DNA from 3 places in the Streptomyces sp. NPDC046379 genome. Region 2 is predicted to be linked to each of the others. Evidence: riboswitches for the same ligand, from Rfam matches in the RefSeq annotation. Region 2 holds a riboswitch; each other region holds the start of a gene.
What was found. A riboswitch is a leader RNA that binds a small molecule or an ion and turns the genes downstream of it on or off. The one in region 2 is predicted to bind cyclic di-AMP.
Positions count from the first base shown of each region.

Region 1 (4,612 bases), on a different contig from region 2:
CGATCGGCAGCGGCGCGGGGTGCAGACGCTTGGGTCCGGCGAAGGGGAAGGGAGAGCAGCGCTGCCCCCAGACCGGGTCGAACAGCACGCGGTGGCCGTCGATCTCCGCCAGCACGCCGGAGTGGCCGAGCCAGGTCAGGCGCAGGCCGCTCGCGGGGGGTGCGGCGAGGTCGGCGAGGGTGGTGGGGTGCACGGGTATCGCGCGCCGCGGGGAGCGGCGGGCGCGGCTGTCCCGGTCGAGGTGGAGCTTGGCGAAGTCCAGCGGGGAGGCCGACGGCCGGATCCGTGCGGGGCCGCCCGGGTTCTGGAAGACGCCGTCCGCGAAGTGCGGCGATCTGCGGATGCGCGCCATGCGCTCGCCGCTCGGGTCCCCGCCGAAGGCCGCGGGCCGCAGCGCGCGGAGCCCGGAGTTCAGGGATCGGGGACCGGCCACGGTGCCTCCAGCGAAGTCGTCGAGACCTCCATTATGGGCCGCCCCGCCGGCAGTCCCGGGGGGGGGGGGGGGGGGGGGGGGGGGGGTGGGGAGGGGGGGGGGGGGGGGGGGGGGGGGGGGGGGGGGGGGGGGGGGGGGGGGGACGTCGAACTCCCCTTCCCCCCCCCCTCCCCCCCCTCCCCCCCCCCCCCCCCCGACCCCCCCCCCCCCCCCCCCCCCCCCCCCCGGGACTCACGCCACGGCCGTGATCCGCGTCCTGATGTCGTCCGGGGACAGGGCGCCCTTGGCGGTGACGTGGTCGCCGGAGGACTCCCCGCGCAGCCGGCGCCCGATCCACGGCACCAGGTACCGGCGCGCCCAGTCGACGTCGTCGCGCCGGACCTCCAGCGTGCCCCGGGGCGGCAGCGGCGGCCACGGCTGCTCCGGGTCGGCCGGCACGGGCAGGCCCAGGACCTGTCCGGCGCGCAGCGCCACCCGGGTGTGCCCCTCGGAGGAGAGATGCAGCCGGTCGTGGTCCCAGGCCCGGCGGTCCTGGATGGACCTGAGGGACCACAGGTCGAGCACCGGGCAGCCGTACCGGTCGGCGATGGCCCGGACATGCCCGTTGTAGGTGGCGATCTTGCCGCGCAGGTGCCGGAGCACGGGCACGCCCCGGGTGTCGAAGCCGGTCGTCACCATCACGGTGCCCGCGGCGGCGGTCAGCCGCGCCACCGCCCGCTCGAAGCGCTCGGCCACTTCGTCGGGGTCGGTGCCGGGGCGCAGGATGTCGTTGCCTCCGGCGCAGAACGAGACCAGGTCGGGGGCGAGTTCCATGGCCCGGGGGACCTGGTCGGCCACGATCTGGTCGAGGAGTTTCCCCCGGACGGCGAGGTTGGTGTAGGCGAAGTCGCCCTCGGCCCGGCGGTCCGCAAGAAGTACGGCGAACCGGTCGGCCCAGCCGACGAACGCCCCGTCGGGGCCGGGGTCGCCCACGCCCTCGGTGAAGCTGTCCCCCACCGCCACGTACGACCCGATCACTGATCTGCTGTCATTCTTCGAATCGTCTGCCACAGCGCACCATGATTCCTCGTGGAATGTGACTTACGCGACCGTAGGCATGGGTTGACGGACGGTGAGATAAGCCACTGGCCAAGGAATGGTCAACTGCGGAATGGGCCGCGGCCCGTCGGGGCGGGCACGCCGAAGGCCGGACCCGGGATCTCGTGATCGGGGTCCGGCCTTCGGCGGCTGTGCGTCAGGGAGCGGGGGTTCAGATGGAGACGCCGTGCGACCGCAGGTAGGCGACCGGGTCCACGTCGGAGCCGTAGTTCGGCGTGGTGCGGATCTCGAAGTGCAGGTGCGGTCCGGTGGAGTTGCCGGTCGAGCCGGAGAGCCCGACCTGCTGGCCCGCCGTCACGGTCTGGCCGGCCGAGACGGAGAGGGAGGACAGGTGGGCGTACTGGGCGTAGTAGCCGTCGGCGAGCTTGAGGACGACCTGGTTGCCGTACGCGCCGGCCCAGCCCGCGGAGACGACGGTGCCCGGGCCCACGGCCTTCAGGGAGGTGCCGGTCGGGACGACGAAGTCGGCGCCGGTGTGGTAGCCGCTGGACCACATGCTGCCCGCGACCCTGTAGGCGGTGCCGACGCCCGCGCCGGACACCGGGGCGGTGTAGCCGCCGGAAGCGGGGGCGGTGTCGGCGGCCTGGGAGCCGGTGGACGCCTGGGCCGAGGACTCGTCCGGGGCCGACTCCGCCGGGGAGGACTCCTGCTGGGGCGCCTCGGACGGCTGCGACGGCTCGGACGGCTGCGACGGCTCGGCGGTGGCCGACGACTTCTCGGCGGAGGCCGAAGAGGGCGCCGGGGCCGACGACTTCTGGGCCGTAGCGGCCTTCTTGCCGATGCTGAGCTTGAGGCCCGGGTGGATCAGCGACGGGTCGTCGCCGACGGCCTCGCGGTTGTCCTCGTAGAGCCGCTGCCAGCCACCGCTGACGTTCTGCTCCTCGGCGATCTTCGACAGGTAGTCGCCGACCTTCACCGAATACGTCGTCGCCCCGGACTTCTTCGCGGCGGACTTCTTCTCGGCGGCCTTCTTGCCGGTGGCCGTCTTCTCCGCCGTGACGGACTGGACGGTCTTGTCCGGCGCGGACTGCGGGGTCGCGGCATGGGCGCCGGCGGCCCCCATGAGCGGCAGGGCGAGTGCGGCGCCACCGGTGCCGGCGACGGCTATGGAGCGGGCGAAACGCTGGGCCTTGGGACGGCGGTGCTTACCCTTTGCGGGCATGGTGATTTCCTCTCCGGCGCCTGCGAGGTGAGCTGTCGGGTGCGGACTGGAGATGTCCGGCCGCGCCGAAACGCGGCTAAACCCCAAGCCGTTCCGGAGACCGGAACAGGCATTCGTACCTGTGGGTCCCCCGCTCCTGCCGTACACGGGTGGGTTTGCGCGGGCACCGGGCGGCGGCAGGATTAGGCGTCCGCCCGGATCGGTCTGGAACGTAAGCGACCGAGACGCAAACGGACAAGCAAGAGGTTCCGGATCAAGACCCCCATCTTGATCGGTTGCCGGATTTCCCGGTCACCCTCCGTACACCGCCGGGCGGCCGTTACCCGCAAACTCCCTTGTGACACGTGAGGATTACGTGAACATGACGGGCGACGCACGGTCACCACTATGACCCTGCTCACCCGCCGTTTCACCAGCCCCCCTCATTCCGCAGCGAGTTGGAATGAAGAGGCCAATTCGGGCAGAAGGCTCATATGCGACGGAGTCGGAGAACTGCCGCGTCGAAATCCCCCCGCAACCCCGGCTGCATTCCGTGATGCAGCAGCACGGCACCGCGATGGATTTCGCCCGTTTCGCGGCATTCGTACGACGCTGTCGGATCCAGCCCGCGCAGCCGCAGCGCCGGCACGGGCTCGCCGAACCGCTGCGCCTGGAGCCAGGCCAGGACGACGGTCTCGTCGCCGAGCACGTACTGCACGGCGCTGAGCCCTCCGTCCGGCGGGCGCAGCCGGTACAGGTCGCCGCGCTGCACCAGCGGGCGTATCTCCTTGTAGAGCGCCACCCACTCCCGCGCCTCGGACAGTTCCTCCTCGCTCCAGCGGGTGAGGTCGCCGCCCACGCCGAGCACCCCGGCCATGGCGCTCACGAAGCGGAAGCGCAGCGAGCTGACCCGGCCGTTGAGCATGGCGTTGGGGCTGTCGGTGACCCAGGCGGCCATGACCCGCGCGGGGTGGAGCTGGCTGAAGCCGTGCTGGATGGCGAGCCGGTCGAGCGGGTCGGTGTTGTCGGAGGTCCACACCTGGTCGGTGCGGGCGAGGATGCCGAGGTCGATCCGGCCGCCGCCGCCCGAGCAGGACTCGAAGGCGACGCCGGGGTGGGCCGCCCGCAGCCGGTCCACCAGCGCGTACAGGGAGCGCACGTGGTCCACCCACAGTCGCTGCGGGTAGGGATCGCCGGGCCAGCCCGCGTCGGTGAAGCAGCGGTTGAAGTCCCACTTCACGTAGTCGACGGGGGCGCCGGACAGCAGCGCGTCGAGCTGCTCCCAGAGGTACTCCCGCACATCCTCGCGCGCAAGGTTGAGCACCAGCTGATTGCGGAACTCTGTCCTGTTTCGTCCGGGTTGGAACTGCACCCAGTCCGGGTGGGCGCGGTACAGCTCGCTGTCCGGGTTGACCATCTCGGGCTCGACCCAGATCCCGAACTGCATCCCGAGGGCGTGCACCTCGTCCGCGAGGGGCTTCAGTCCGGCCGGGAAGCGGTCCCGGTTGGGAGTCCAGTCGCCGAGCCCGGCGTGATCGCCGGTGCGCGCCCCGAACCAGCCGTCGTCCACGACGAACAGCTCGACGCCGATCCCCGCCGCCCGGCGCGCGAGGGCCCGCTGCTGCTCCTCGGAGATGTCGAAGCCCGTCGCCTCCCAGGAGTTGAACAGCACCGGCCGGTCCCGCCCGGCGTCCGGGACGACATGCGCCCGCTGATAGGCGTGCCAGGCGCGGCTGGCCCCGCCGAAGCCGCCGTCGGACCACAGCCCCGCGAAGACGGGCGTCGTGAAGGACTCCCCCGCCGCCAGCCGCAGCAGCCCCGAGTCGTCGTACCCGGCGCCGCCGGTGATCTGCACCCGCCCGTCCGGCAGTTGCGCCACCGCGATCCGCCAGGACCCCGACCAGCCGAGGGCGCACGCGTACACCTCACCGCGCTCCTCG
Region 1 covers NZ_JBVJFP010000014.1:158,986-163,597, forward strand. The annotation lists gene ACZ6KF_RS24265 (MBL fold metallo-hydrolase) at 1-433, opposite strand, end outside; gene ACZ6KF_RS24270 (SGNH/GDSL hydrolase family protein) at 665-1,450, opposite strand; gene ACZ6KF_RS24275 (M23 family metallopeptidase) at 1,683-2,693, opposite strand; cyclic di-AMP (ydaO/yuaA leader) riboswitch at 2,696-2,865, opposite strand; gene ACZ6KF_RS24280 (alpha-galactosidase) at 3,163-4,612, opposite strand, start outside.
Region 1: linked by a shared signal. The riboswitch ahead of ACZ6KF_RS24275 (M23 family metallopeptidase) and the one ahead of ACZ6KF_RS26015 (C40 family peptidase) in region 2 are both predicted to bind cyclic di-AMP.

Region 2 (4,612 bases):
GCAGTTGTTCGCCCCGGTGCTGTAGCTGCTGCGCAGCCACCGCACGGGATGGAGTCGGGTGCTGGAAGGAAGGGTCCGAGGCAGTGCGGTCATGGTGCCTCCTTACGCGCCGGCAATATCCCGGCGATGTAATCCAACGAGTCCTCGGGCGAAAGGGCGTGGATCTGCAGCGTGCTGAAGGCCTCCGTGTAGGCCTCCAGGTCTTCTTTCCGTTCGAGATAGAGGCTACTCGTCAAGTGGTCAAGAACAACCACGTCCAGATCAGAAGTGCTCGCAAACGAGAAGATAACAAAAGGTCCGGTGATCCCGATGTGCGCACCGGCCGCAAACGGCAGTACTTGTAGACGGACTTGGGGAAGTCGGGCCGCCTCCAGGAGCCGTTCCAGCTGACGGGCCATGACCTGCGGACCGCCGACCTCGCGCCGCAGCACCGCCTCGTCCAGTACGGCGCTCAGCTCCAGCGGCGGCTCGCAGCGCAGCACGTCCTGCCGGGCCAGCCGTACCTCCACGAGGGCGTCGAGACGGTCCTCCGACAGCCCTTCGACGGCGGCCCGCGTCACCGCGCGGGCGTACTCCGGGGTCTGCAGGAGGCCCGGCACCACCGAGGTCTCCAGCGTGCGCATGGCCGTGGCCTGGGACTCCAGGCTGATGAAGTCGCGGTACGTGGGCGGCAGCACCCCGCGGTAGGCGTGCCACCAGTGATCCCTGCCGTGCGCCCGGCCGGAGCCCGCCAGCATCAGCAGCACCTCGCGCAACTGCGGATCCGTCACGCCGTAGGCGTCCAGCAGCAGTCTCAGATCGGCCGGTTTCACCCCGCTCTGGCCGGTCTCGATCCGGCTCACCTTCGACTGGTGCCAGCCCACCAGGTGGGCCGCCTCACCGCTCGTGAGCCCCGCGCGGGCGCGCAGTTCGCGTAATTCTGCGCCCAGTTTCCGGCGGCGTACCGCGGGACCGTGTTGCATGGGCAACTCCTTACTCCTTCCGAGTCGCCCAAAAACGCTCTGCCGTCGCAGAGTTCACCGCTTCGAGCGACAGATATATGCATTACTCGGTGGATCGCCACCGTGACCGGCGCGGTGATGGCAGTCTGGCGGACAAGCACCAGTCCGGGACCGTACTCGAACCATCCGCTCCGTGCCGGACTCCGGTCCCGCGGGAAAGGGGCGACGTCGCCATGGCAGACCGTCTGGAAGCATCCGTCACTCTGCCGAGCGAGCCCGCCTCGGTCTCGGCCGCCCGCGCCTACGTGGTCGGCACGCTGGCGGAATGGGGTCTGTCGCCGGACACGGACGCGGCCGACACCGTGCGGCTCATCGTCTCCGAACTCGCCACCAACGCCGTACAGCACACCTTCGGGCTGTCACCCACCTTCCGGGTGGACATCGAACTGGCCCGTGACGAACACCTGCGCATCGGGGTGACCGACAGCCACCCGAGATTCCCGAAACGGCTGCCGGCGGCGGTGCAGCAGGACAACGGACGCGGCCTGGCCATCATCCGCTGCCTGACCGCCGAGCACGGCGGCCGCCTGCGGGTGCGCCCGACGCGGGAGGGCGGCAAGACGGTGGCGATCGAGATCCCGTGGACGACGACACCGCCCCGTGCGTTGCCGACGGCGGGGCAGCAGGGGTCGTAGCGGGGCCTTGGGCCGCGAGCGCCCGGCGGGGCGTGGTGGGGAGGGTGTGTCCCTGGGGAACGGGCCTCGCCCGTCACCGGGGGCGGGTGCGTCCGGCGGAGGGGAACTCCAAGCCAGGGCCCGTGGGGGCGCGGCGACGGGTCTGCCTGCGAGCGGGGCGGGCGGACGCGTCCGGCGGCGGCCCGGGGCTGCCGGGCCGTGCCGACCGCACCCGCGCGGGGGAGCCGTGCCGTCTCGGGCGCCGAGCGGTCTTGGTGGGCATCGCCTCACGAGAGGTGCGGGCAGACGGGCGTCGCAGGAGCCGCGCGGCGGAGGCGGGCGCGTACTGCGCGCACCGGACGGACGAATCCGCGCGGGTCACCCGTGGTGGTCGGCTCTCTCCATGTGCCGCAGGCCCGCCCGCGTGGCCGCGGAGCGGGCATCGTTCCGTCCGAGGCGAGCCCGTGGGCAGGCGAGCCCGTGGGCACGGCCCCGGCGCCCCGGGGCCCTTGCCCGGGCTCCGGGGCGGGGCCGGGCGGTGGCGGCCCGGTCGGGGCCCGCCACCGCCCGGCGGGTCAGGCCACTCGGCCGTACCACACGCTCTTCGTCCAGATCTTCTGCAGACGCACCACGTCCCCCGTCTTCGGGGCGTGCCAGATCTTGCCCTTACCGGCGTAGATGCCCACGTGGTAGACGTACGAGCCCGAGTGGAAGAACACCAGGTCGCCGGCCTTGCGGCTGCGGGCCGGGATGTGGCGGGTCTTGTTGTACTGCTGCGCCGCGGTGCGCGGCAGCTTCTTGCCCGCCTTCTTGTACGAGTACAGCGTCAGCCCCGAGCAGTCGAACCGGCGCGGCCCGGTGGCCCCGTACCGGTACGGGGCGCCCTTCTTCGAGGCCGCCACCTGGAGGGCCTTCGTCGCCGGCGTGGCGGCGGCGGCCTCCGAGGCGACCCCCGGGACCACCACGGAGCCGCCCATCGCGGCCAGTGTGAGCGCCGAGGCCGTTCCGGCGCGTGCCATGAGCGACGGGACACGATTGAGCGCGGTCATGCGCAACCCTTCGTCAGCCGCCTGTGAAGGATGACCTGTCGGATTCGGGCTGGCGAAGTTGCCCGGCCGCGCTGGCGCGGCTTCACCCCAAGGGCTGCTCGGAACCTGGGTCCCGGCGGCCCGTCTTGCTCGGGTCCTCCACTCCTGCCGATCCACTCCTGTCGACCGGTCATCCGGGCGGCGGCAGGACTCGGCGTCCGCCCGGATCGCCCCGCCGCGGTGGCGGGGGCTTGTCGTCAGTCACGGATCTTGACTCACGGATGTCCGAAAAACCCAGTGGAACCGGGACTTTGTGGTCTTACTCTCACTCACCCGTTCGGGTGGACAGTCTGGTGTGCGAACGTCTGTCAAGACCGCCACGCACCCCCGGACCAGCGGTGGAACACTCGATTCCGCCCCGAAAGCACGTCCGTTGCGCAACCGGAGACGTTCCGAAAAAGGGCCCGCGAATACTCCGGTCGGGGGTAACCCTTTCGGTCCGTTTCAACTCCCGCCCGCACGGGCGCTCATGACGGCCCGGACGACGCGGTCCGGTCCGGCGGTGCGTCACCTGTCGGAGCGTGAAGTCCGGTCAGCCCGGGCAGGCCGGGGCACGCCGGGCGAGCCGGGGCGGCGCCGGTCGCGCCCGCGCTCGGTTAACGCGCCGGAAACCCGTGCCGATTAGCCTGCCCCCTCACGCCACCAGGCAACTTGCCCGATGGCCGCGGCAACCGGGACCCGCACGGCGCCCGGAGCGAGGATGTGAGGTGGGACGTTGCAACTGACCCCGCACGAGCAGGAGAGGCTGCTGATCCACGTCGCGGCCGACGTGGCCGCCAAGCGCCGGGCGCGCGGACTTCGGCTCAACCACCCCGAGGCCGTCGCCCTCATCACCTCGCACATCCTCGAGGGCGCGCGCGACGGCCGCACCGTCGCCGAACTCATGGCGTCCGGACGCCGGCTGCTCACCCGTGACGACGTCATGGAGGGCGTGCCCGAGATGATCCACGACGTCCAGGTCGAGGCGACGTTCCCCGACGGCACCAAGCTCGTCACCGTCCACGACCCGATCGTCTGAGGGGGAGCGCCCGATGATTCCCGGAGAGATCCTTTTCGCCGACGGGCCGATTGCGTACAACGAGGGCCGCGAGGTCACCCGGACGACCGTCCTCAACGCCGCCGACCGGCCCGTCCAGGTCGGCTCCCATTACCACTTCGCCGAGGCCAACCCCGGTCTGGAGTTCGACCGCGCCGCCGCGCGCGGCAAGCGGCTGAACGTCGCCGCCGGCACCGCCGTCCGCTTCGAGCCCGGCATCCCCGTCGAGGTGGAACTCGTCCCGCTGGCCGGCGCCCGGATCGTGCCCGGACTGCGCGGGGAGACCGGAGGGGCCCTCGATGCCTGAGATCTCGCGTGCCGCGTACGCCGACCTGTTCGGCCCGACCACCGGCGACCGCCTCCGGCTCGCCGACACCGACCTGCTGATCGAGATCGAGGAGGACCGCTGCGGCGGTCCCGGCCGGGCCGGCGACGAGGCGGTGTTCGGCGGCGGCAAGGTCATCCGCGAGTCCATGGGCCAGTCGCGGGCCACACGCGCGGACGGCGCCCCGGACACCGTGATCACCGGGGCCGTGATCGTCGACCACTGGGGCGTCGTCAAGGCCGACGTCGGCATCCGCGACGGGCGGATCACCGGCATCGGCAAGGCGGGCAACCCCGACACCATGGACGGGGTCCACCCCGAACTGGTCATCGGCCCCGAGACGGAGGTCGTCGCGGGCAACGGACGCATCCTCACCGCGGGAGCCGTCGACGCGCACGTGCACTTCATCTGCCCGCAGATCGCCGACGAGGCCCTCGCCTCCGGCGTCACGACCCTCGTCGGCGGCGGCACCGGCCCCGCCGAGGGCTCGAAGGCGACCACCGTCACCCCCGGCCCCTGGCACCTCGCCCGGATGCTGGAGGCGATGG
Region 2 covers NZ_JBVJFP010000016.1:60,433-65,044, reverse strand. The annotation lists gene ACZ6KF_RS26030 (DUF397 domain-containing protein) at 1-93, opposite strand, end outside; gene ACZ6KF_RS26025 (helix-turn-helix domain-containing protein) at 90-962, opposite strand; gene ACZ6KF_RS26020 (ATP-binding protein) at 1,175-1,636, shown strand; gene ACZ6KF_RS26015 (C40 family peptidase) at 2,191-2,664, opposite strand; cyclic di-AMP (ydaO/yuaA leader) riboswitch at 2,694-2,778, opposite strand; gene ACZ6KF_RS26010 (urease subunit gamma) at 3,419-3,721, shown strand; gene ACZ6KF_RS26005 (urease subunit beta) at 3,735-4,046, shown strand; gene ACZ6KF_RS26000 (urease subunit alpha) at 4,039-4,612, shown strand, end outside.

Region 3 (4,612 bases), on a different contig from region 2:
ATGCGTTCACTGGGCGGCGTCGGACTTGTCGACCGCTTCCCAGAGGTTCGTGTGCCAGGGGCGGTCGGCCGCCCCCTGGTCGGTGCGCGACTGGCGGGCGGCGCCCGGGTCGATCACGACGTACCCGGTCTCCCCCGGCATCACATGGTGCAGCCGCTCCCGGATCCGCTGCTCCGCGTACGCGTCGTCCTGCCAGCGCGCCTTCAGGTCGCGCAACTGTTCGACGCGCTCGCGGGCCTGGCGCTGCTCGCGCTCCAGATCGGCGATCTCGGCGCGCTGGGCGACGTACTGCCTTATCGGGTAGGCGAGGGCCACGACCAGGGAGCAGACGACGAGGGCGAGCAGGGCGGCCCGGCCGGTGAGCCGGGAGCGGCGGGCCTGGCGGCGGGTCTGGGAGCGGTAGACCCGGGCCGCGGTCTGTTCGCCGAGCAGCTTGAGCCTGGTCGTGGTGGAGAACCGGTCCCGGTCCTTCACGGCCATGTCCCCGCCTCACCTTCACACACGCGCGTACGTCCCCGCACACGGTACGGGACCGAGTACGGGGACGTACGGACGACGCTGCCTCTACGGCCGGATCAGCCGGGTCGGCCGGGTCAGCCCTTGAAGCGCGGGAACGCGCTGCGGCCGGCGTACACCGCGGCGTCGTCGAGGATCTCCTCGATGCGCAGCAGCTGGTTGTACTTGGCGACGCGCTCGGAGCGGGCCGGGGCGCCGGTCTTGATCTGGCCGCAGTTGGTGGCCACGGCGAGGTCGGCGATGGTGACGTCCTCGGTCTCGCCGGAGCGGTGGGACATCATGCACTTGAAGCCGTTGCGCTGGGCCAGCTCGACGGCGTCCAGGGTCTCGGTCAGCGAGCCGATCTGGTTGACCTTCACCAGCAGGGCGTTGGCGGCGCCCTCCTCGATGCCGCGGGCCAGACGCTCCGGGTTGGTGACGAACAGGTCGTCGCCGACGAGCTGGACCTTGTCACCGAGCTTCTCGGTGATGGTCTTCCAGCCCTCCCAGTCGTCCTCGAACAGCGGGTCCTCGATGGAGACCAGCGGGTACGCCTCGACCAGCTCGGCGTAGTACTCGGTCATCTCGGCGGCGGAGCGCGCCTTGCCCTCGAAGGTGTACGTGCCGTCCTTGTAGAACTCGGACGCGGCGACGTCGAGCGCCAGGGCGATCTGCTCGCCGGGGGTGTAGCCGGCTTCCTTGATGGCCTCGAGGATGAGGTCGAGGGCCTCGCGGTTGGAGCCGAGGTTCGGGGCGAAGCCGCCCTCGTCGCCGAGGCCGGTGGCCAGGCCCTTGCCCTTCAGCACCTTCTTGAGGGTGTGGTAGACCTCGGTGCCCCAGCGCAGCGCCTCGGAGAAGGACTCCGCGCCGATCGGGGCGATCATGAACTCCTGGATGTCCACGTTGGAGTCGGCGTGCGAGCCGCCGTTCAGGATGTTCATCATCGGAACGGGCAGCAGGTGCGCGTTCGGGCCGCCCAGGTAGCGGAACAGCGGCAGGTCGCTGGCCTCGGAGGCGGCGTGCGCGACGGCGAGCGAGACGCCGAGGATGGCGTTGGCGCCGAGGGAGCCCTTGTTGTCGGTGGCGTCCAGGTCGAACATCGCCTGGTCGATCAGGCGCTGCTCGGTGGCGTCGTAGCCGACCAGCTCGGGGCCGATCTGCTCGATGACGGCCAGCACGGCCTTCTCGACGCCCTTGCCCTGGTAGCGGTTCGGGTCGCCGTCGCGGAGCTCGATGGCCTCGAAGGCGCCGGTGGAGGCGCCGGACGGAACGGCGGCACGACCCGTGCTGCCGTCGTCGAGGCCGACCTCGACCTCGACCGTGGGGTTGCCTCGGGAGTCCAGGATTTCCCGGGCTACGACGACGTCGATGGACGGCACGAGCATCTCCTTCTTCAATGTGACGCGGCTTCGCAGGGCCGCGGTGGCTCTGCGAGACGAGCCTAACCGGCTCCGGGCGATCGGCCAGCCGGTCGACCACCCCGTGGACGGAACCGAGAGTAAATTGTTTCCGAACGGAACAAAAAGTCCCGCGCACGGTTGCGTGCACGCCTGGCCGAAAAAAGCCCCGCCCCGGCGCGTACGGGGGAGAACGCGCCGGGGCGGGGAGCCCGCGGGGACGGGGGGAACCCTCACGGGGGTCTGGGGGCGGGGGTCCTGGGGGACCGGGGTGCTGGGGCCTGTGGCCGTCAGCCCGGGGGCCCGGGGGCTTTCAGGATGACGGCGTCGGTCGGCGCGTGCTGTGAGTGCGCTCCGCGCCGCCTGTCACTTCAGCCCTTCGGCGCCCGCCGTCACTTCGCGACCCTCGCCGCCGGCCGTCACTTGAGGTGCAGCTGCTGGCCCGGGTAGATGACGTCCGCGTCCTCGACGATGTCCTTGTTCAGCTTGAACAGCTTCGCCCAGCCGCCCTTGACGTCGTGCTCCGCGGCGATCTCGCTGAGGGTGTCGCCCTCGACGACCTTGTACTCGCCGTCGCCCTTCTTGACCTTCTTGCCGGTCGGGGTGGTGACGGTCTTCTTGGCGGCCGGGCGGTCGGCGGAACGGGAGGCCGGCTGCTGCTCCGTCTCGCGGGCCGGGGCGGTGGCCTCGGAGGAGCCGGTGTCGGCCGAGCCCGTCGCGTTCGAACCGGTGGAGCTGCCGGCGTCGCCGGAGGTGCCGGCCGAGCCGCCGTTGTAGGCGGAGTTCGACAGGCCGGTGCCGCAGTGCGGCCAGGCGCCCTTGCCCTGGCCGGCCAGCACCTTCTCGGCGATGGCGATCTGCTGCTCCTTGGTGGCCTGGTCGGCGGTGGCGGCGTACTGCGTGCCACCGAAGGCGGCCCAGGTGGAGGCCGAGAACTGCAGGCCGCCGTAGTAGCCGTTGCCGGTGTTGATGGACCAGTTGCCGCCGGACTCGCACTGGGCGACGGCGTCCCACTCGGAGGCGGTGGCGGCGGAGGCGGTGCCGGACGCCATCAGCGGAGCGGCGACGGCGGCGCCGGTCACGCCGGCGATGGCGATGGCGCGAGTGGAGCGCTGGAGGGCGGTCGGACGACGGTGCTTGCCCTTGCCGGAAAACAGCATGGTTGATCCCCTCACCGACGCCTGCGAGGTGAGCTGTCGGGTTCGGGCCGGTTGAGTTGCCCGGCCGCGTCCCTCACGGGACGCGGCTTCACCCCTAGCCGCCCCGGGCTCAACTGCCCGGAACGGCGCCTACCTTGGGTCCCCCGCTCCTGCCTACGGCGCTTGACGCGACGACTGTTCCCGGACGGCCGCTGGCAGGATTCGGCGTTGCGGCTACCGGGGCCCGCATTGGCGAGCGGTCACGACCGTAGACACGCGATCGGCGGAATTTCAAAGACGATCAGGGCTTCTGAGACTCATCCCACACTGATTCCAAAACGGACAATCAGCCCGAACCGTGACGTGAACTCCCGCTACTTTTCGACCGTTTCGACCCCGACATCCAGGGTCTGACCGGGAAGGATGAGGTCCGGGTCGGCGCCGACGGCGTCCTTGTTCTCCGAGTAGAGCGCGGACCATCCGCCGTCGACCTCAAGAGAGTCGGCGATGCCCCAGAGGCTGTCGCCCTCGCGCACCGTGTACGACCCGCCGGCGGCCGCCCGCTCCGCCGACCCGCCCCGCGAGGCGTGCCGCCCCGTGGAGCCGGAGGCCCCGGCCTCGCGGTCGTCGAGGACGTCCTCCTGCGCGCTGGAGCCGCGATGACGGCCGGTTCCCGAGCCCGCGTCGGCGATGCCGGTGTCGATGAGACTGGAAGAGCCGACACTTTCGGGGGTTTTGGCAAGAGTGTCGGAGTCTGCAGATTCCGACACATCCGTGCCCCTGTCGGGTGATTCGGGTGCAGAGGGGGAAGTGGAGACGGAGGCGGAGGGTGCGCCCGTCTCCCGGCCGGCCCCGGCTCCGGTTCCGGTCTCGGACGCCGTCGCCCGACCCGAATCCGTCGATTCAGTTCCAGGGGATTCATCGGATTCGCCGGATCGGTCGGATTCGGCCGACTTCCCCGCGCCCGCCGATTCGGTCGGGCTCGTGCTCGACTTCGCACCCGACTTCCCGCCCACTGAGGCGGAAGAACCGGAGGAGTTGGACAATCCGGGCGGGTTGAGGACGCCGTCCGGCGTGCTCGACGCCGCGTCGCCGGCCACCCCCGTGTCGACGCCCGCCTCACTGTCGTCCTGGTTGAGACCGACGAGGATGCCGCAACTGGCCCACGCCTCGGCGCCCCGGTCCGCGAGCAGCCGTTCGGCGACGGCTATCTGCTGGGAACGGCTGGCCTGATCCGGTCGCGACGCGTAGGTGAGACCGCCGTACGCCTCCCAGTCCTCCTGCGACAGGTTCAGGCCGCCGTAGTACCCGTTGCCGGTGTCGGCGCTCCAGGAACCGCCGCTCTCGCACTCCGCGACCTTGTCCCACGTCGCACCGCTCGCCGCACTGGCGCCGGTCGCGCCGAGCAGGGGGATGGCGATGGCGGAGCCGGTCACGCCGGCCGCGACGACGAGTGCCGGGGCCTGGCGGGGGCGACGGTGACGACCGTTCCCGGAGAGCATGCGGGGACCTTTCCCGAGACAGCAGTGACCCGCGCGGCGGGTGATGCGCCGCCGCCACGTTGATGGGTGAACGTATCGG
Region 3 covers NZ_JBVJFP010000015.1:141,309-145,920, reverse strand. The annotation lists gene ACZ6KF_RS25355 (FtsB family cell division protein) at 7-480, opposite strand; gene eno (phosphopyruvate hydratase) at 594-1,874, opposite strand; gene ACZ6KF_RS25345 (transglycosylase family protein) at 2,312-3,052, opposite strand; cyclic di-AMP (ydaO/yuaA leader) riboswitch at 3,056-3,223, opposite strand; gene ACZ6KF_RS25340 (transglycosylase family protein) at 3,406-4,533, opposite strand.
Region 3: linked by a shared signal. The riboswitch ahead of ACZ6KF_RS25345 (transglycosylase family protein) and the one ahead of ACZ6KF_RS26015 (C40 family peptidase) in region 2 are both predicted to bind cyclic di-AMP.